2 regions of the Halomonas sp. HNIBRBA4712 genome follow, and region 2 is predicted to be linked to the other one. Evidence: predicted binding sites of a transcription regulator. Region 2 holds the regulator's gene; the other holds the start of a gene.

Region 1 (10,517 bases), on a different contig from region 2:
CGCCGAAGAAACCGAGGCCCGCGTGGTCGAAGTTATCGTTGTTGAAGTCGTCGATGCCCATACCCACCGCGCCGGCGCCGATGAACGGGTTGAAGTTCTTGTCATCGAAGAACAGCTGCACGTTGTTGGCGGTCTGGTAGGCGTAGTTGCGCCCGGTGGTGCCCTGGCGCGTGGCCGGGTCATACGCCTGGCCGATGTTCGAGGTGAGCATCAGGCGCACGTTTTCGAAGGTGAAGGCGGCAACGACGACGATCTCGGCAGGCTGCTCCCAGCGTCGCCCGGCGGAGTCGACGTAGATGATGCCGGTGGCGCGGCGCCCGCTTGAATCGGTGGTGACCTCGAGCACCTCGCAGTGGGTGCGCGCCTCGAAGTTCTCCTTGCGGATCAGCGCCGGCAGCACCGTGGTGATCGCACTCGCCTTGGAGTAGTTGGCGCAGCCGTAGTTGGTACAGAAACCGCAGAAGGTGCACGGCCCCATGGTCACGCCGAGCGGATTGGTGTAGGTCTCGGAGACCAGCGATGACGGTACCGGAAACGGGCTGTAGCCCATTTCGCGGGCGGTGTCGGCGAACAGCGTCGGCGAGTAGGGCTGCTTGAGCGGCGGGGTCGGGTAGTCGCTGGAGCGCACGCCCTCGAAGGGGTTGCCGCCCGGCTGCTGGCCGCTTGTGAGCTGGCCTGCCCGGCCGGAGGTGCCGGCCACCTTCTCGAAGGCGTCGTAGAAGGGCTCCATCTCGTCCCAGTCGGTGCCCCAATCCTGCAAGGAGAGCTCGTCGGGAATCGCATCCGCGCCGTAGCGCTCCTCGAGGTGGCTTCGCAGGCGAAACTCTTCGGGCTGGAAACGAAAGGTGATGCCCGCCCAGTGGTTGCCCGCCCCACCGGTGCCGTTGCCCGGGTGAAATGAGCCCCACTGGCGCATCGGCAGCGCCGTCTGCGAGGGCGTGTTGCGCATGGTGATGGTGTTCTGGGCGGTGCGCAGCATCAGCTCCTGACGCTGGGCATAGCGCAGCTCGTCGGTGACCGAGGCGATGTTGAAATCCTTTGCGGTATCGCGCCAGGGGCCGCGTTCGACGCCGACGACCCTGAGGCCGGCATCGACGAGTTCGTTGGCGATGATCGCCCCGGCCCAGCCGAGCCCGACCACCACCGCGTCCGTAGGAGGTAGTTTGGTTGCCATGTTCGCTTATCCCTGCGCTTGCCAGTCGGAACGCCCGCCGATACTTACCGGCGTGAACTCCAGGTCTTCGTTGTGTCGCTCGATGTAGTCGCGGTAGTCGTAGCGGGCGCCGGGAAAGCCGAGCATCTTCCAGGACACCATGTCGCGATTGCCGCCGTACAGGGGGTCAGCGAAGAAGCCTTCCATGGTGTTCTGTAGCACGATCTCGAAAAACGCCTGGGAGTCGATGTCGCCCAGCGCGATCTCATTCTGCTCGAGCTGGCCGAGCAGCTGGTCGCGCCGCGCGTCATCAAGCTCGGCAAAGGCCGCGCCGTGGGCGTTTCGGCAGTGATCGTCGAGGGCAGCAAGGCCAATGCGGTAGCGCTGGCCCGGCGTGAGAGGAGACTGGTCGCCCTGCTCCGGCGTGCCCTCCTGAAAGGGGCCGTGCATGTAAAGGCGCTCGAACCCGCCGTAGGCTCCGGCCAGCTGGCGGTCGATGAACACCGCGCAGCCCGCCTCCTTGCCGCTGATACTCAGGTCATCGCCGGGAATCAGGCGTTCGACGATCGCCTCGACGGTCGCCGCCTCCTCGTCGGTGAAGAACTGCCAGCCGGCGCTTTCGTCCACCGGCTCGACGGCCACATTGGCCATCGGCTTCCATTCGGGGGTGCCTTGAAAGGTCAGCGCCTGGGCGGCGCCGGGGGCGGCGGCACCCACCAGCAGCGCCGCCGAGGAGCCCAGAAGCTCCCTTCGGGTCAGGCCGCTCGGGGCGGCGGCCTCGTCTCTCTTTTTCATCACGGTTCCCTTACTTTATTGTGCCTGCGCCACGCCTCGGTAAGCGCCGAGCCTTCGGCCCAGCGCTTACCGAGGCGTGGCAATAAGTAACAGGCTAACTTTTCATCAAGCGTAGGCTAAATAAGCATCCCCTGCCATGCTTGCGCTCCAATTGGATAAAAACCGGCAGGTACGAGAGGGAAAAGAGAAGGAAGGAGCGAGAGGCACGCTAACGGAAAAAGGCGCGCGGAGAGCCCGCGCGCCCGGTCATCAGGGCTTGGCCGCGCGTTTGAAACGCCGCCCTTCGAGCGAGGCCAGCGCCACGCCTGCGAGCATCAGCGGCAGCGCCAGAAGGAAACCGGTGGAGATGGGAATACCGAACAGCACCCAGTCGGCGGCGATCGGCCAGATGAGCGCCACGTACTCGAAGGGTGCGAGCTTCGACACCTCGGCGTAGCGAAACGCCAGCGTCATGGCAATGTGCCCCGCCCCGCCGAACAGCCCCGAAAGCACCAAAAGAGCGAACTCGGCGCTGTTGAGCGACGCCCAACCCAGCGGCCAGGTGGCCAGCCCCGCCAACGACGACACCACGATGAAGTAGAACGCAATGGAGCCGGCGGTTTCGGTGCGCGAAATATGGCGAATGGTGAGCAAGGCGCCGGCGGTCAGAAGCGCCCCGGCAGTGCCGAGCGCGTAGCCCAGAAGCCGCCCGTCGCCGCTGCCCGCACCGAGCTGAGGCACCACCAGCACCGCCATCCCGAGAAGCGCCAGCAAAATCGCCCCGGCGCGGTAGAACGAGAATTTCTCGCCTAATAGCAGCACGCCGCCCACGGCCATGAAGATCGGTGAAAGCTGCACCAAAAGCGTCGCTTCGGCGACCGGCAAAAACGCCACCGCCGAGAACGAGAAGAACATCGCCGCCGCCCCCAGCCCCGAACGCAAGAGATGCCCAAGCGGCCGCCGGGTCGCCAGCGCCCCGGGAAACTCCCGGCGAATCATCAGAAAGATCACGATCGGAATCAGCGCGAACAGCGAGCGAAAGAAGATCGACTGGCCCACCGGCACCGTCTCGCTCACCGCCTTGATGCACACGAACATACCGGTGAACATCACCCCGGAGAGCACGCGAAGAAAAATACCCAGAGACGGGCGATCCTGTAGTCCGGTCATGGTCGACGTCCTTGAACACAAAAAAGTCCCCGGCGGGCACCGGGGACCTTGTACGCTAATGGCTGACGTTCTGCCGCGCTACCTAAACCGTGACGCTAACGCGGCGGACCTGCCTTGCCGTATCTACGGCTTCATCTCTTCGAAGAACTTCTTCACGCTGTCGAAGAAGCCGGTTTTCTTCGGCGAGTGGCTGTGGCTGTTGCTGTCGTCGAAGCTTTTCTGGAGCTGGCGCAGCAGGTCGCGCTGCTCGTCGTTGAGGTTGACCGGGGTTTCGATCACTACCTTGCAGAGCAGATCGCCCGGGGCGCCGCCGCGTACCGGCTTGACGCCCTTGCCGCGCAGGCGGAAGAGCTTGCCGGTTTGGGTTTCCGGCGGAATCTTGAGCTTCACGCGGCCGTCGAGTGTGGGTACTTCCAGCTCGCCGCCCAGGGCGGCATCGACGAAGTTGATCGGTACGTCGCACTGCAGGTGCTTGCCGTCGCGCTTGAAGATCGGGTGCGTTTTGATCGCGACCTGCACGTAGAGATCGCCCGCCGGGCCGTTGTTGATGCCGGATTCGCCTTCGCCGTTCAAGCGAATGCGGTCGCCGGTATCCACGCCGGGCGGAATCTTGACCGAGAGCGTGCGGGTTTCACGCACGCGGCCTTCGGCGTTGCACTTGTGGCACGGCACCTTGATCTGCACGCCGGTGCCGTGACAGGTCGGGCAGGTCTGCTGCACGGCGAAAAAGCCCTGCTGCATGCGTACCTGGCCCATGCCCTGGCAGGTCGGACAGGTGTCCTTGGTGGTGCCGGGCTCGGCGCCGTCGCCGTCGCAGCGGTCGCAGGTGACGTGGCGCGGCACGCGGATATCGACCGTGGTGCCGGCGACCGCGCTCTCGAGATCCAGCTCCAGGTTGTAGCGCAGATCCGAGCCGCGCGCCGGCGCGTTGGGCCCACGCCGGCGCCCGCCGCCACCGCCGAAGATGTCGCCGAAGACGTCGCCGAAGATATCGCTGAAATCCCCCGCCCCGGCGCCGCCACCGCCGAAGCCGCCCCCGGCCTGACCGTCCACGCCGGCGTGGCCGAACTGATCATAGGCGGCGCGCTTCTGCTCGTCGCTGAGTACTTCGTAGGCGTCGGAAACCTCGCGGAATTTCTCCGCGGCGGTCTCGTCATCCGGGTTGCGGTCAGGGTGGAATTTTTGCGCCAAACGGCGATAGGCCTTCTTGATCTCTTTCTGATCGGCCCCTTTTTCGACACCCAGGACTTCGTAATAATCGCGCTTGGACATGGGTCCTACGCCTCCTGGTTAATGATGCTCATCGGGAAAGGCAACGTTTTGTTCCTGGAAACAGCAACGCGGGAGCTGGCTCCCGCGTTGCTGCGTGGCTGGCAAAAAAAGCGCTTACTGCTTCTTCTGCTCGTCGTTGACTTCCTCGTACTCGGCGTCGACCACGTCCTCGTCCGGCTTGGCCTGGGTCTGCTCGCCTTCCTGACCTTCCGCCGCTGAAGCGTCAGCCTGCTCGGCGTACATCTTCTGGGCCAGCTGGCCGGAGGCTTCGGTCAGCGCATCCAGTTTCTTCTGGATGTCGTCCTGGTCGTCGGTCTTGACCGCGGCTTCCAGGTCGCTGATGGCGGTTTCGATGTTCTGCTTCTCTTCATCGGTCGCCTTGTCGCCGGCCTCTTCCAGCGTCTTGCGGGTGGCGTGGATCATGCCATCGGCCTGGTTGCGCAGCTGGACCAGCGCTTCGAACTTCTTGTCTTCGTCGGCGTGGGCCTCGGCGTCGCGTACCATCTGCTCGACTTCTTCGTCCGACAGGCCGCTCGAAGCCTTGATGACGATGGACTGCTCCTTGTTGGTCGCCTTGTCCTTCGCCGAGACGTTCAGAATACCGTTGGCGTCCAGATCGAAGGCTACTTCGATCTGCGGCACGCCGCGCGGCGCCGGCGGAATGTCGGCAAGATCGAAACGACCGAGCGACTTGTTCTGCGCGACCTGCTTGCGCTCACCCTGAACCACGTGAATGGTCACGGCGGTCTGATTGTCATCCGCGGTGGAGAAGGTTTGTGTCTTCTTCGTCGGGATGGTGGTGTTCTTGTCGATCAGTGGGGTCATCACGCCACCGAGGGTTTCGATACCCAGGGTCAGCGGAGTGACGTCGAGCAGCAGCACGTCCTTGACATCGCCGCCGAGTACGCCGCCCTGAATCGCGGCACCCACGGCCACGGCTTCGTCCGGGTTGACGTCCTTGCGCGCTTCCTTGCCGAAGAACTCGGCCGCCTTCTGCTGGACCATCGGCATACGCGTCTGGCCCCCGACGAGAATCACGTCGTCGATTTCAGAGGCGGAAAGACCGGCGTCTTTCAGCGCCATCTTGCAGGGCTCGAGCGAGCGCTGAACCAGCTCTTCGACCAGCGACTCGAGCTTGGCGCGGGTCACTTTCACGTTCAAGTGCTTGGGACCGGTGTTGTCTGCGGTGATATAGGGCAGGTTCACATCGGTCTGCTGGGCGCTTGAAAGCTCGATCTTGGCCTTCTCGGCGGCTTCCTTCAGGCGCTGCATGGCCAAGTTGTCGCCGGAGAGGTCGATGCCGCTGTCGGACTTGAACTGGTCGACCAGGTAGTTGATCAGCGACAGGTCGAAGTCTTCACCGCCCAGGAAGGTATCGCCGTTGGTGGCGAGCACTTCGAACTGGGTTTCGCCGTCGACGTCGGCCACTTCGATGATCGAAATATCGAAGGTACCGCCACCCAAATCGTAAACCGCGATAGTCTTGTCACCGCGCGACTTGTCCATACCGTAGGCCAGTGCCGCAGCGGTCGGCTCGTTGATGATGCGCTTGACGTCGAGACCGGCGATGCGGCCGGCGTCCTTGGTCGCCTGGCGCTGGCTATCGTTGAAGTAAGCCGGCACCGTGATGACCGCCTCAGAAACCGTTTCGCCGAGGTAGTCTTCGGCGGTCTTCTTCATCTTCTTGAGCACTTCGGCGCTGACCTGGGGCGGCGCCATCTTCTTGCCCTTCACTTCCACCCAAGCGTCGCCGTTGTCGGCTTCGGCGATCTTGTAGGGCACCATCTTGATGTCCTTTTGAACGACGTCGTCCTTGAAGCGACGGCCGATCAGACGCTTGATGGCGTACAGGGTGTTTTCCGGGTTGGTGACCGCTTGGCGCTTGGCGGACTGGCCGACCAGCGTTTCGCCGTCATCGGTGTAGGCGATGATCGACGGCGTGGTGCGGCCGCCTTCGGCGTTTTCGATGACCTTGGCGCTATCGCCGTCGAGAACCGCCACGCAAGAGTTGGTGGTGCCCAGGTCAATACCAATAATGCGTCCCATAGCAAAAACCTCGAATTCGGTGGTGACAAAAGATGTAATCGGTCTGCGGCATCGCCGCGGGGTTGGCCTTTATCTGGGGGCCGCCAGCCGCTTTTCAAGGGGAAATTTGCATAATCCCCCGCTCGATCAGCTCGCTTTCTGGCTGACCACGACCATCGCCGGGCGCACCAAACGGCCGTTGAGCAGATAACCCTTCTGCATGACGTCCATCACCGTGTTGGGCTCGAGCTCCGGGTTGGGCACCATGGCCATCGCCTCGTGTACCTGCGGGTCGAAGGGCTCGCCGCCAGGCTCGACGCTTTCGACGCCGAACTTGTGGAGCACGTCGAGCTGCATCTTGAGCGTCATGGAGACGCCTTCGCGGTGCGCATCAGAGGCGCCCTCTTCCATGCTCTCGAGCGCTTTTTCGAGGCTATCGACGACCGGCAGCAGCTCCTTGACGAACTTCTCCAGCGCAAACTTGCGCGCTTTTTCCGCTTCGGCTTCGGCGCGACGGCGCACGTTCTGGGCTTCGGCGGAGGCGCGCAGCGACTGATCCTTCGCCTCGGCCAGGCTCTGCTCGAGCTCCTCGACCCGCGCGGCCAGCACTTCGGCTTCCGGGTTGTCGACGCCGCCCACGGTGTCGATGGTTTCATCGGCGCCCAGCGGCGACTCGTCGTCGAGCACGCCTTCCAGGTCGCCTTCGACCAGGCGCTCCTCGTCGGTCTGCTCGGTCACTTCGGCTTCCTGCTCCTGGCGGGCCAGCTCGTCATCCAACGGGGTTTGCGGTTCTTTTGCCATGCCGTGCTCCTGTAATGAGATAGCGCCACCTCAAGCGGCGGCCTGTTGAGTAAGCATTGCTTTCGCGTATGCACGCTATATGGGGGCCTTGTCGTCCATCTCAAGAGGGGCGTTGAAGTGAGTTATCGACTACTGTATAAAACACCAATCATTGTATAAGCATCCAGTTCTTGTAGCGCCCTGCCCGGGAGGCCCCATGCTGACGCAGCTAGTGATTCAGGATTACGCCATCGTTGACCGCCTCGAGCTCGATTTGAGCGGCGGCATGACCGCGATCACCGGCGAGACCGGCGCGGGTAAATCCATTCTGCTGGGGGCGCTGGGGCTCTGCCTTGGCGAGCGCGCCGAGGCCGGAAGCGTGCGCCACGGCTGCGAGCGCACCGATCTTTCGGCGAGTTTCGAGATCGCCCGCCTGCCCGCCGCCGTCGAGTGGCTCGAGGCGCGGGAACTCGGCGCGGAGGAGTGTCTTCTGCGCCGCGTGGTCACCGCCAATGGACGCTCGAAAGCCTGGATCAACGGCCAGCCGGCCACCGTCGCCGATCTGAAAGCGCTCGGCGAGCTCCTTATTCAAGTACACGGTCAGCACGCCCATCAGGCGCTGATGCGCGAAGAGACCCACCTGGCCCTGCTCGATGATTACGCCGGGCTCAAGGGCAAGCGCCAGGCGTTGGGGGAGACCTTCAAGGAGTGGCGCGCCACCCGCTCCAAACTGAAAAAGCGCAGCGAAGCCGGCAGCGAAGTCGAAGCGCGCCGTCAGCTTCTGCGCTACCAGGTCGAGGAGCTCGACCAGCTCGCCCTGGGCGAAGCCGAGCTCGAGGTGCTCGAACAGGAGCAGCACACCCTGGCCCACGCCGAGGAGACGCTGCGCGAAACCCAGTTCGCCGTCGAGTGCTGCGAAAGCGACGACGGCGGCGCGCTGTCGCTGCTCAATCAGGCCTACGCCCGGCTGAGCGCGCTGCCCGGCAGCGACAAGGGCGTGTTGGCCAACACTCTGGCAATACTCTCGGACGCCCGCATTCAGGTCGAAGAGGCCACCGGCGAGCTCGCCCGCTTCGCCAGCGCCACCGAGCTCGACCCGGAGCGCCTGGCCTGGGTCGACGAACGGCTGGGCGACGTACACCGTATCGCGCGCAAGCATCACGTCGCCCCGGAAGAGCTCTACGCGCTGCATCAGTCGCTTTCCCGCGAGGTGGCCCAGCTCGAGGCCAGCGACGAGGATCTGGAGGCACTGAGCAGCCGGGTCGCCGAGTGCCGCGAGCGCTACCGCGAGCAGGCCAAAGCGCTTTCGAAGGCGCGCCAGAAAGCGGCCGGCAAGCTTGGCAAGGAAGTGCAACAGCAGCTGGCCTTTCTGGCCATGGGCAAGGCGCGTTTCGAGGTCGCGGTTTCGAGCCGCGAAACGCCAAGCCAGGACGGCCTGGACCAGGTGCAGTTTCTGATCAGCGCCAACCCGGGCCAGCCAGCCCGCCCGTTGACCCGCGTGGCCTCCGGTGGCGAGCTTTCGCGCATCAGCCTGGCGATTCAGGTGGTCGCGGCGAGCCACTCCACCATCCCGAGCCTGGTGTTCGACGAAGTCGACGTGGGCATCTCCGGCGCCACGGCGGAAATCGTTGGCCAGCTTCTGCGCAAGCTGGGCGAGAACGGCCAGGTGATGACCGTGACCCACCTGCCCCAGGTCGCCGCTCAGGCGCACCAGCACCTTCACATCGAAAAGCAGGCCAAACGCGACAGCACCCTGACTCACATGGCGTTACTCGACGAACAGGGCCGGGTGAGCGAGCTGGCGCGCATGCTGGGCGGGGTCACGCTTTCCGAGCAGACCCTGGCCCACGCCCGCGAAATGCTCGACGCCAGCCAGCGCCGGCCTCACTGACGGCGCCACAAGGCACGCAGGCGTTCGCCGGTGCCTGCCCCAAACCAAAACGCCCCGGCCGCTTTCGCGGCCGGGGCGTTTTCAATGGCATGCCCTGTTGTTCCCGGGTTTTATTCTAATCAGGAGCGCTCTAACCAAGCGCGTGAGCGCTTTTAAAGCGCACTACAGGGCTTCACGCCTTGGGACGTACGTACAGCACCAGCGCGTGGTCGATCAGCTCGAAGCCATGCTCCTCGGCGATCTCCTGCTGACGCCGCTCGATGATCTCATCGACGAACTCGATGATCTCACCGCTTTCCAGACACACCATGTGATCGTGATGGTCTTCCTGGGTCATCTCGAACACCGCATGGCCGCCATCGAAATTGTGGCGAATCACGAGGCCCGCCGACTCGAACTGGGTCAGCACGCGGTAAACGGTTGCAAGCCCGACATCCTCGCCCGCATCGATCAGTGTCTTGTACACTTCTTCTGCGCTAAGGTGGTGTTGGCCCGAAGCATTTTCGAGAATCTGCAGGATCTTGACGCGCGGCAGGGTCACTTTCAGCCCGGCTTTGCGTAGTTCATGGTTCTGATCGGCCATGGTTGCTCTTCGCAGTAACAGGTTAGGTCGGGTATGATCGACCGAAACCACGATAGTGAAGAACAGGCTCAAATGCAAAAATTGACACGTATCATGACGCTCTCCGTTGCCCTGACCGTTATCAGTGGCTGTAGCTACGTTGGCGTCTACAAGCGCGACATCCCCCAGGGCAACCTGGTCACCCAGGAAATGGTCAACCAGCTCCAGCCCGGCATGACCCAGGAGCAGGTCAGCTACGTCATGGGTCGCCCGCTTCTGGAAGCGCCCTTCGACTCACGCGAGTGGGACTACGTCTACCGGCTGGACAAGGCCTACGCCGGGGTCGAACAGCGCCGCGTCACCCTGACCTTCGACGACCTTGGGCGGCTGGTGAACGTCGAGCAGCAGGGCGATCTGTCGCGTGCGCCGTCGATCAGCACTAACCGCGGCGCGGGGCCGGCAACCGAAACCATGGACCCGGTGATGCCGCTTTTGACGCCCAATCAGCAAACGCCGACACCGACGCCGGAAAACGCCCCGGCCTCGACCCCGCAAAACACTCCCGACCCGCGCCCGGTCACGCTGCCGGAATAAAGCGGGTTAGCGGCTCGCCTGGCGTTTGGCACGCGCCAGGCGAGCCGCCTTGGGGTCGATCTTCAGCGGACGGTACACTTCGATACGATCGCCTGGACTCAGAGTCTGGCGCTGTGGCTCGCGCAGCGCCTTGCCGAAAATTCCCAGCGGGGCCTGGCTGAATGTTTCTTCTGGTTGCTCGGGAAACAGCGCGGGCAGATTTGCCAGCGCTACGGCCTCGCGGGCGGTGGTCTGCGGCGTGACCTCGACCACGACCAGGTGCTGACGCATAGGCGTGGCGAACGCCACTTCGACGG
Region 2 (10,517 bases):
AGCGGCACCAGCAGCAGGCCGGTCAGGGGCAGCGTGGCCCAAAGTCGTTGCATGATCACTCCTTGACGTCTTGACGCGCAGGCGTTGGCGCCGTTGAACGGGGAACGGGTGTGACACCCTTTCACCAGGATAGCCTATAAAACGCCTCCGCCCGGCACAATGGCCGGGCGGAATCGGGCAGGCATTAACGCCGGTATCAGCCGATGGTCTCACCGGCCAGCATGAACCAGGTCTCCAGCACCGCATCCGGGTTGAGCGAGACCGAGTCGATGCCCTGCTCCATCAACCACTTGGCAAGTTCAGGATGATCCGACGGGCCCTGGCCGCAGATACCGACGTACTTGCCTTGTGCCTTGCACGCCTTGATCGCCATGGAAAGAAGCTTCTTCACCGCTTCGTTACGCTCGTCGAACAGGTGCGCAACGATGCCGGAGTCGCGGTCAAGTCCCAGGGTCAGCTGGGTCAGGTCGTTGGAGCCGATCGAGAAGCCGTCGAAGTGCTCGAGGAACTCGTCGGCCAGCAGAGCGTTGGCCGGCAGCTCGCACATCATGATCACCTTGAGATCGTCATCACGGCGATCCAGCCCGTTGGCGGCGAGCAGTTCGACGACCTCGCGCGCCTCAGAGGTGGTGCGCACGAAGGGCACCATGATCTCGACGTTCTTGAAGCCCATCTCGTCGCGCACGCGCTTGAGTGCTTGGCACTCAAGCTCGAAACAGGGGCGAAACGCCTCGGAGACGTAGCGCGAAGCGCCGCGAAAGCCGAGCATCGGGTTCTCTTCACCGGGTTCATAGAGCTTGCCACCGATCAGGTTCTCGTACTCGTTGGACTTGAAGTCCGACAGGCGCACGATGACCTTCTGCGGATAAAACGCGGCGGCAAGCGTCGACACCCCTTCGACGAGCTTGTCGACGTAGAAGCTGACCGGGTCATCGTAGCCCGCCGTGCGCGCGTCGATCACCTGCTGGAGATCCGGCGTCTGACGGTCGTACTCGAGAAGCGCCCTGGGGTGCACGCCGATCATGCGATTGATGATGAACTCGAGCCTGGCCAGGCCCACCCCCGCATTGGGCAGCCCCGCAAAGCCGAAGGCGCGGTCCGGGTTGCCCACGTTCATCATGATCTTGAACGGGATTTCCGGCATGGCGTCGACGCTCGATACCTTGCATTCAAAATCGAGAAGCCCCTCGTAGACGTTGCCGGTATCGCCTTCGGAGCAGGAGACGGTGACGTCGACCCCTTCGCGAAGCTCGGTGGTGGCGTCACCGCAGCCGACCACCGCCGGGATGCCGAGTTCGCGAGCGATGATCGCCGCGTGGCAGGTGCGCCCTCCGCGGTTGGTGACGATCGCCGAGGCGCGCTTCATGATCGGCTCCCAGTCCGGGTCGGTCATGTCGGTGACCAGTACGTCGCCGGACTGGACCTTCTCCATGTCGTCCGGGCTCATCACCACCTTGACCGTGCCGCTGCCGATACGCTGGCCGATGGCGCGGCCGGTGATCAGCTTGCGCCCCTTCTCCTTGAGGTAAAAGCGCTCGAGCTTGCCGCCCTCCTGCTGGGAGACCACGGTTTCCGGGCGCGCCTGAACGATGTATAGCTTGCCGTCGTCGCCGTCCAGCGCCCACTCGATGTCCATCGGGCGGGCGTAGTGCTGCTCGATGGTCACCGCCTGGCGGGCAAGGTCCATGACCTGTTCGTCGTTGATGCAGAAACGCCCGCGATCGGAAAGCGGCACGTCGACGGTGGCCACGGACTTGCCGGCGCTGGCGCTTTCGCCGTAGATCATCTTGATCAGCTTGGAGCCGAGCGTGCGGCGCAGCACCGCCGGGCGGCCAGCCGCAAGCGTCGGCTTATGAACGTAAAACTCGTCCGGGTTGACCGCGCCCTGCACGACCGTCTCCCCCAGGCCCCAGGAGGCGGTGACGAACACCGCATCGCGGTAGCCGGACTCGGTATCCAGGGTGAACATGACGCCGGAGGCGCCGGTTTCCGAACGCACCATTTTCTGCACGCCGGCGGAGAGCGCGACGTTCTCGTGGGCGTAGCCGCGATGCACGCGGTAGGAAATGGCGCGGTCGTTGAAGAGTGACGCGAACACTTCGTGCACGGCGCGCTTGACGTTGTCGAAGCCTTCGATGTTCAGGAAGGTCTCCTGCTGGCCGGCAAAGGAGGCGTCCGGCAGATCCTCGGCGGTGGCGGAGCTTCGCACCGCGGCCTTGAGATTCGGGTGACGGCTCTGGAGCTCGGCGTAGGCATCGGCCAGCGCGCTCTCGAAAGCGGGCGGCAAAGGCGTGTCGATGATCCACTGGCGAATGGTGCTACCGGCCTCGGCTAGCGCCTTGACATCGTCGACGTCGAGGCGCGAGAGCAGCGCATTGATGCGGTCGTTCAAGCCTTCATGGGCGAGAAACTCGCGATAGGCGTGGGCAGTCGTGGCGAAGCCACCGGGGACGGTCACGCCGACGCCGGCCAGGTTGGAGATCATCTCACCGAGCGAGGCGTTCTTGCCGCCCACGCGCTCGACGTCGTTCATGCCCAGCTGCTCGAACCCCACAATGTACTCTTGCACGCAATACCCCTTGTCTTGTCGTCAACCTCAGGTTGAACCACCGAACGCGTCGGCCATGGCCATCGAGCGTGTCACCCTATCACCACCCCTTCGTATTCGCCATTAGTCTAATAGCGAAGGTTTTGAAGGTTTTTTACAACACACGCCGTTTTACCGCCGGATATGTAGTCGAGCGCGGGCGGGCCGTTGTGCCGGGAGCGGTAAGCGGTGAAAATGGCGCTTCACGAATAGGTGCGAGAGGGAGTCAGCCATGAAGCGTACGGCGTTTTTCATTTCCGACGGCACGGGCATCACTGCCGAAAGCCTGGGGCGAAGCCTTCTGGCGCAGTTCAGCGGCGTCGAGATCACGATGCTGACCAAGCCCTACATCGACACGATCGAAAAGGCCCGGGCGCTTGCGGACATCATCGACGCCACCGCCAACCGCGACGGCCAGCGGCCGATCATCATCGACACCATCGTCGATCAGAGCATCCGCGATGTGATTCGTGAGGCTCAGGGCTTCAAGGTCGACGTCTTCTCGACTTTTCTCGAGCCGCTGGAGCAGGAGCTTGCCACCCACTCCTCCTACAGCGTGGGCCGCACCCACGCGATCGGCAGCGACGACGTTTACATGGACCGTATCCACTCGGTGCATTTTGCCCTCGACAACGACGACGGCGCCCGCACCCACCAGTATGATCAGGCGGACGTGATTCTGGTCGGCGTGTCGCGCTGCGGCAAGACGCCGACCTCGCTCTACCTGGCGCTGCAGTTCGGCATCCGCGCGGCCAACTACCCGCTGACCGAGGATGATCTCGATGAAGACGGCAGTCTCAAACTGCCCCGGGTACTCGCCCCGCACCGTCATAAGCTGTTCGGACTGACCATCGACGCGCGCAGGCTCTCGGCGATTCGCAACGAGCGCCGCCCCAACAGCCGCTACAGCTCCATCGATCAGTGCGTGCAGGAGGTCGAGCAGGCGGCGGCGCTTTACCGCTCGATGAACATTCCCTTCATCGATACCACGCGCTTCTCGATCGAGGAGATCTCGACGCGCATGATCGCCGAAACCGGGCTCGCGCGGCGCTTTTCGCCGCGCTGAGCCCTGGAGGTTTAGAGGCCCTTGGGCGCAAAGATGCCCGGGGCGTTGCGCCAGTAGCCCTTGTAGTCCATACCGAAGCCAAACACGTAGCGGTCCGCCACTTCGAGGCCGCAGTAGTCGGCCTTAAGCCCAGGCACCGCCTTGCGGTCATGGGTCTTGTCGACCAGCACCGCGGTGGACACACTCGCCGCCTGCGCCTCTTCGCAGTACTTGAGAATCGCTGCCAGGGTCGCGCCCTCGTCGAGGATGTCGTCGATGATCACCACGTGGCGCCCGGCCATCGGCACTTCCGGCGAGACCCGCCAGAAGAGCTCGCCGCCGCGCAGTTCGTTGCGATAGCGCGTGGCGTGCAGGTAATCCACCTCGAGCGGAAAGCCTAGCCGGGTCAGCAAATGCCCGGTGGTGATCAGCCCGCCGTTCATCACGCAGTAGAATACCGGCAGCTTGTCGCCGAGATCCGCAGTGATCGCTTCCGCCATCCGGTCAAGCGCCCTTTCCACTTCTTCCTGGCTGATCAGGCAGTCGGCGTTATCCATCAGCTCGCGCATCGAATCCAGCGATTCGAGGGCTTGTTTATCCAGTTTGGCCATCGTGGGCTCCAGCGGTGATGTCAAAAAATAACGAATCCAGGCGCCGATGAATCATCGTCGCTTGGTGGGTTCGCCTGGATCGTCAAAAGGGTCGTTGAACGAGTCGTCGAAAAAGATTAGAGGCTTGCCAGCTCGCTCAAGCGGGCATTGGCGCGGCGCCAGCGCTTGAGCGCAGAAAGTGCCTCGAGATCCGGCCGGGCGCGGGCGTAGCGCAGCTTACCGGTGCGCCGATTGTCGATACCGCCGACGCCCTTGACCACTTCGAGCGCCGCCTCGCGGTCGTTGCACACCAGCAGCATGTCGCAGCCGGCGTTAAGCGCTGCGCGCGCCCGCGCCAAAGGGCCGCCGGCGACGTGGGCGCCGGCCATGGTCAGGTCGTCGGAGAAGATCGCGCCCTTGAAGCCGAGCGACTCGCGCAGCATCCCAAGCCAGGCCGGAGAAAAGCCTGCCGGGCGCGCATCGAAAGCGCTGAACACCACGTGGGCCGGCATGACGCCATCGAGCTGACCGGCAAGTCGTGTGAATGGGACAAGATCCCGCGCTTTTAGCTCGGCAAGCGTGCGGGTGTCCTCGGCAACGCTTACGTGGGTGTCGGCTTCGATGCCGCCGTGGCCGGGGAAGTGCTTGCCCACCGCCGCCATGCCGGCTTCGTGCAGGCCCTGAATGAAGCGCGCGCCAAGCTCGGCAACGTGCTCGGGATCAAAGCCAAAGCTGCGATCGCCGATCACGCTCGATACCCCGCTTTCGACATCGAGTACCGGGGCAAAGCTTAGATCGAGCCCGCAGGCGGCCATTTCCATGCCCAGAAGCCAGCCGGCATCGTTTGCCAACTGCCCGCCCTCGGCCGGGTCATCGGCGTAGAGCTTTCCAATGCGCGCCATCGGCGGCAGGCGCGTCACGCCCTGGCGAATACGCTGTACGCGTCCGCCCTCCTGATCGATGCCGATCAGGATGTCCGGGCGAACGCGGCGAATATCGGCACACAGCGCGCTGACCTGCTCGGCGCCTTCGACGTTGCGCGCAAACAGGATCACCCCGCCGACGGCGGTATCGGCCAACAGCGCCTTTTCGGCGCGGGTAATGATGGGCCCTTCCAGGTCGAGCATGACCGGGCCAAGCGGTTGCGTCATCGGCATCTATCCAGCAAAACGGGCGCTCATTCTAGTCGATTGGCGCCTGCAAGCGAAACCGGAGCCGGTTAGTCGTGAAGCCAGACCGGCGTGCCCGGCGTGGCGAAGTCGAAAAGCCACAAGAGATCACTGTTGCGCAGCCGCACGCAGCCGTGGGACGCCGCCACGCCCATGGGCTCGCCAGGCGGCGTGCCGTGCAGGTAGATATAGCGGCGCTGGGAGTCGACGTCGCAACCCCGGTTGACGCCGCGCTCGAGCCCGCAAAGCCAGAGGATGCGGGTGAGAATCCAGTCGCGCTTCGGGTTTCGCTCGCCAAGCGCTGCCGTGAACACCTCGCCGGTAAAGCGCCGGCCGCGAAACACCGCGTTCTCGGGAAGGCCCGCGCCGATGGCGGCGCGCACGTAGTGCCAGCCGGCGGGGGTCTGGCCGCTGCCTTCCCGCTGGCCGGTGCCGTTTTTGCCGCTCGACACCGCGCACTCATGGGCAAGCCTCTTGCCCTGCCAGGCGCGAAGGCGCTGTTCGCTCAGGTCGATTTCGAGCCAGGGCGCCTCCCGCGGCGGTAACTCAGCCAGTCGGGGCGTGGGCATGGGGCGTCTCCTCGAGCGCGGGGGGAAGCGGTGCGTTCATCGCCGAGACCACCACCGGGCGCAGGCGGCGGATCAGATCACGCACCGACACCTGTTCGTCGTACTCCTTGGCAGCGATATCGCGCAGCGCATCGAGCCCGGAGAGCGTGAAGATCACCGTGCCGAGCATGAAGTGCAGCCGCCAGAAACGCTCGGCATCGGGAAGCCCCGGCGTTGCACGGCGCACGAGCTCGACGAAGCGGGTGAAGACATCGCCGTACTGCTGCTGAATATAGCGGCGAAGATGCCCCTGAGCCTGACTGTAGGCAAGCCCCAACAAGCGCATGAATACCTTCAGGCTGTTGCGCTCGGCGGGCACGCTCAGCACGGTGCTCGCCATGGTTTCGAGCAGCACCTCGAGCGGTATTTCCTCGTTGCCATAGCGCTCGCCAAGCGTATCGAGTGCCTCGTGAAAGCGCAGGCTGAACGGGTCGAGATAGCGTGCGAACACCGCCTGGATCAGCGCCTTCTTGGAGCCGAAGTGGTAGTTCACCGCCGCCAGGTTGACCCGCGCCTTGCTGGTAATGGTACGAAGCGAGGTTTCGGCGAAGCCGCGCTCGGCGAACAGCACTTCTGCCGTATCCAGAATACGCGTGACCGTATCAGACTGGGCCATGGCGCCCTCCAGAAAAACGAGTGTTTAAAACATGGCGAGAAAACATGAGCGCGATAGTAGGCCATTACGCCCCCGCGCTCAATTGGCAAGCCGCTCTTTCATCGTCGATTGACCCGTAACGGCTTTATAATCCGGGGCTTGAGTCATATACTGGACGAAGGAACATACTGTATAATTAAACACATATCGTTTTAGTCATTTTTTTCAAGCTACCCTGTCACGTTGGAGTCCGCCATGTCCCGTCCTCTTACAGTACGTCAGCAGAACGTGTTTGATTTTATCGTCAAGACAATGAACGAGTACGGCTACCCTCCGACGCGCGCTGAAATCGCCAAGGCCTTGGGCTTTCGCTCGCCCAACGCCGCCGAAGAGCACCTGCGCGCGCTCGAGCGCAAGGGCGCGATCCGCATCATTCGCCACACCTCCCGCGGTATCCGCCTGCCCAACCAGGACACGCCGGAAGTCGCCGAGGCGGCCAACGACGTAAACGAAAACGCCGAGACGTCGACCCAGGGCCTTCCGATCATCGGCGAGGTCGCTGCGGGCAGTCCGATTCTTGCCGCCGAGCACATCGACCGCTATTGCCCGCTGCCGGCGGAGTATTTCACTCCGAAAGCCGACTACTTGCTGCGCGTGCGCGGGCTGTCGATGAAGGATATCGGCATTCTTGAAGGCGACCTGCTCGCGGTACACCGCACCGAACGGGTGCGCGATGGCCAGATCGTGGTGGCCCGCCTCGAGGACGAAGTGACCGTCAAGCGCTTTCGTCGCGACGGCCACCGGGTCACCCTGCACGCCGAAAACAGCGACTTCGCTCCGATCGAGATCGACCTGCGAAGCCAGGCGCTCGATATCGAAGGTGTGGGCGTGGGCGTGATTCGCGGCGGCAGCGGCCAGGCGCTGGGCTAAACGTCTAAAATCGGAAGCAGCAAAACGCCTCGCTAGCGTGTCGGGCAGCCCGGCACCGCACCCAACTCGATTCGCACCCCATACAGCGACTTCCAAACAAAAGGGGTACCTGGCGTACCCCTTTTTCGCGCCTGGTTGAAAACCACCTGTCTAGTTGAAAACCACCGTCTTGTTGCCGTCGATCAGTACGCGATCCTCCAGGTGCCACCTCAACCCGCGGGCGAGCACGGATTTCTCCACGTCGCGGCCAAAGCGCACCAGGTCCGTCGGCGTGTGGCAGTGGCTGACGCGGTGAATGTCCTGCTCGATGATCGGGCCGGCGTCGAGCTCTTCGGTGACGTAGTGGCAGGTCGCGCCGATCAGCTTCACGCCGCGCTCGAACGCCTGGTGGTAAGGCTTGGCGCCGGCAAACGACGGCAGAAAGCTGTGGTGAATGTTGATGATCTGCCCGGCGTAGTGCGTGCACAGCGCCGGCGGCAGAATCTGCATGTAGCGCGCCAGCACGATGCAGTCTGCCTCGAGCGCGTCGATCTGGCGCTGCACCGCATCGAACGCCGCCTGCTTGTCGTTGGGGTCGACCGCGATATGGAAGTAGGGGATCTCGTACCACTCGGAAAGCGAGCGCATGTCCGGATGGTTCGAAATGACGCCGACGATGTTGCAGTCGAGTTCGCCGGCCTGCCAGCGGTAGAGTAGATCGACCAGGCAGTGGGACTCTTTCGACACCATGATCACCACGTTGCGCCGCGCTTGCGTATCGACCAGCGCCCACTGCATGTCGAAGGCGTTGGCGATCGGCGCGAACGCCTCGGCCAGCGCCTCGCGGCTCATGCCGACCGAATCGGCGAGAATCTCGTAGCGCATGAAAAAGCGCCCGGACTCGAGATCCGAGTGCTGGCTCGCCTCGGTGATGGAGCCGCCATGTTGGGCGATGAAGCTCGACACGCGCGCCACGATGCCCACCTGGTCGGGGCAGGAAACGACTAACCGGTAGTAATGCGACATGAATATACTCTTTAATACTTTCCTGGGTACGCGCCTGGATACGCGCTTGCTTACACGCCTAAGTGCGCTCTATTGATACGCTCTTTTACCCACTCTTGAAGACACGCGTTGATAACCGGCGTGAAACGACGCTTTTATCGCTGCGCAGGGCCTGGCCCGGCACGAGACGTTAGTGTAACGCAAGCAGGCGCCGGGGGCATTGCCATCATTGTTAGCCGCCCCCGCCTTACCGTATAGTTAAAGCCTTACTTTTCAGGCTGTTCATATTCAATGGATCCATCACGCGTTCAACTTCGACCCCGTCGCCGCCCTCCCCTGCGCATTTTGCCGCTGGGGGGCTGCGGTGAAATAGGAATGAACCTGACGCTTTATGGGTTCGAGGATCACTGGATCGCCATCGATTGCGGCATGATGATTCGCCAGGACCTGCCAAGCGCCCCGCTGCAGGTACCCAATACCCAGACGCTGAGCGAGCTTTCGATCACGCCGAAGGCGCTCTATATCACCCACGGGCACGAGGATCACATCGGCGCGGTCGCCTGGCTCTGGCCAAGATGGCAGTGCCCGATCTACGCCACCCCTCTGGCGGCGGGCCTTTTGCGTCACAAGTTCGCCGAGCACAACCTATCCAGCGTTGCGATCAAGGTGATCGAACCCGGCGACGCCGTCGAGCAGGGCCCGTTCACGCTGCGCTATCTCCTGATGACCCACTCCATTCCCGAGAGCTGCGCCATCATGATGCTCGCCGGCGGCTATCGGGTACTGCATACCGGCGACTGGAAGCTCGACCCCGCGCCCTTGATCGGCCCGAGCGTCAACCCTTCACACTTCCAGGCGCTGGCTCCACTCGATCTGGTGGTGGGCGATTCGACCAACGCGCCGCTGCCCGGCATCGCGGGCAGCGAAGGCGACGTCGCCGAGGCGCTCGGCCGAACGCTCAAGGAGTGCAAAGGGCGCGTGGTGGTCTCCTGCTTTGCCAGCAATCTCGCCCGGGTATGGGCGATCGGCCAAGCGGCGGCTCAAAACGGCCGGCGGGTGAGCCTGATGGGCCGCTCGATGGAGCGCATGGTGAACGTGGCCCGCGGGCTTGGCTATCTCGATGACTTTCCAGCGCTGGTGCCGCCCCAGGATTTGGGCTATCTACCGGCCGATGAAGTCGTAGTGATTGCCACCGGCAGCCAGGGCGAACCGCGTGCCGCCCTGCAGCGCCTGGCGCAAGGACGCCACCCGTTCATGGACCTTGAAGCCGGCGACAACGTGATCTTCTCCGCCAAAGCGATCCCCGGCAACGAGCGCCCTATCGCCGCGCTCAAAAAGCGCTTCGACCGGCTCGGCGTCAGCGTGTTCGACGAAACCAACCACCCGGAGCTTCACGCCACCGGCCACCCCGCTCAGGAGGAGATCAGGACGCTCTATCGCTGGATTCGTCCCGCCGCGCTCTTGCCGGTGCACGGTGAGGCGGTTCACCAGCACGCGCACCAGCGCCTGGCGGAAGAACTCGGCATCAACGCGCCGCTCGCCCCGGTCAACGGCGACCTGCTCTGTCTGGATAACGAAGGCTTGAGAGTCGAGGCGCGCTACCCGCAGCTCCCCCACGTGGTAGATCAGAACAGCGTCACCCCCCATCCCGGGCTCGAATCCGCCCAGCCAGGCAGCGCGCGCCGCGGCACGCTGTTTCTCGCGCTGCCGGTATGCGCCACCGACACTGGCTGGCAGCGCATCGGCCGGCTGATGCTGGACTCGAGCAACGCAAGCCCGATCGACGAGGAGAGCTTTGGCGACTGGCTCGACGAGCGCCTTGAGGAGATCAAGGCCGACACCCTGGCCGAGCTCAGAGAAGCCCTTACCCCGGGGCTGGTTCACTGGCTGGGCGAACACTGCCAGCACCTGCCCGAGGTCCACCTTCAAATCATGGCGAGCGAGTCGCCGGCGGGCTGAGCGACCAGCGCGCCGCATCATTGAGATCGCTTTCGCGCTCCTTGACCCAG

Evidence for each region. The regulator LexA, encoded in region 2, represses DNA repair genes until DNA is damaged. The targets are predictions, from matches to a motif close to TACTGTNTANNTANACAGTA.
Region 1: recN (DNA repair protein RecN) is a predicted target of LexA. The motif match lies at 7,345-7,364, and genes of this name have one in related genera.

What each region holds. Positions count from the first base shown of each region.
Region 1 is NZ_JBIFXR010000011.1:62,038-72,554, forward strand. It holds gene ACGK9R_RS16515 (GMC family oxidoreductase) at 1-1,174, opposite strand, end outside; gene ACGK9R_RS16520 (gluconate 2-dehydrogenase subunit 3 family protein) at 1,181-1,948, opposite strand; gene ACGK9R_RS16525 (DMT family transporter) at 2,198-3,097, opposite strand; gene dnaJ (molecular chaperone DnaJ) at 3,221-4,369, opposite strand; gene dnaK (molecular chaperone DnaK) at 4,484-6,415, opposite strand; gene grpE (nucleotide exchange factor GrpE) at 6,542-7,195, opposite strand; gene recN (DNA repair protein RecN) at 7,392-9,065, shown strand; gene fur (ferric iron uptake transcriptional regulator) at 9,238-9,648, opposite strand; gene ACGK9R_RS16555 (outer membrane protein assembly factor BamE) at 9,721-10,221, shown strand; gene ACGK9R_RS16560 (RnfH family protein) at 10,228-10,517, opposite strand, start outside.
Region 2 is NZ_JBIFXR010000004.1:32,157-42,673, forward strand. It holds gene ggt (gamma-glutamyltransferase) at 1-53, opposite strand, end outside; gene ppsA (phosphoenolpyruvate synthase) at 197-2,569, opposite strand; gene ACGK9R_RS09595 (pyruvate, water dikinase regulatory protein) at 2,820-3,653, shown strand; gene ACGK9R_RS09600 (hypoxanthine-guanine phosphoribosyltransferase) at 3,665-4,243, opposite strand; gene nagZ (beta-N-acetylhexosaminidase) at 4,360-5,373, opposite strand; gene ACGK9R_RS09610 (L,D-transpeptidase family protein) at 5,442-5,960, opposite strand; gene ACGK9R_RS09615 (TetR/AcrR family transcriptional regulator) at 5,938-6,615, opposite strand; gene lexA (transcriptional repressor LexA) at 6,850-7,524, shown strand; gene purU (formyltetrahydrofolate deformylase) at 7,675-8,529, opposite strand; gene ACGK9R_RS09630 (ribonuclease J) at 8,884-10,467, shown strand; gene moaE (molybdopterin synthase catalytic subunit MoaE) at 10,439-10,517, opposite strand, start outside.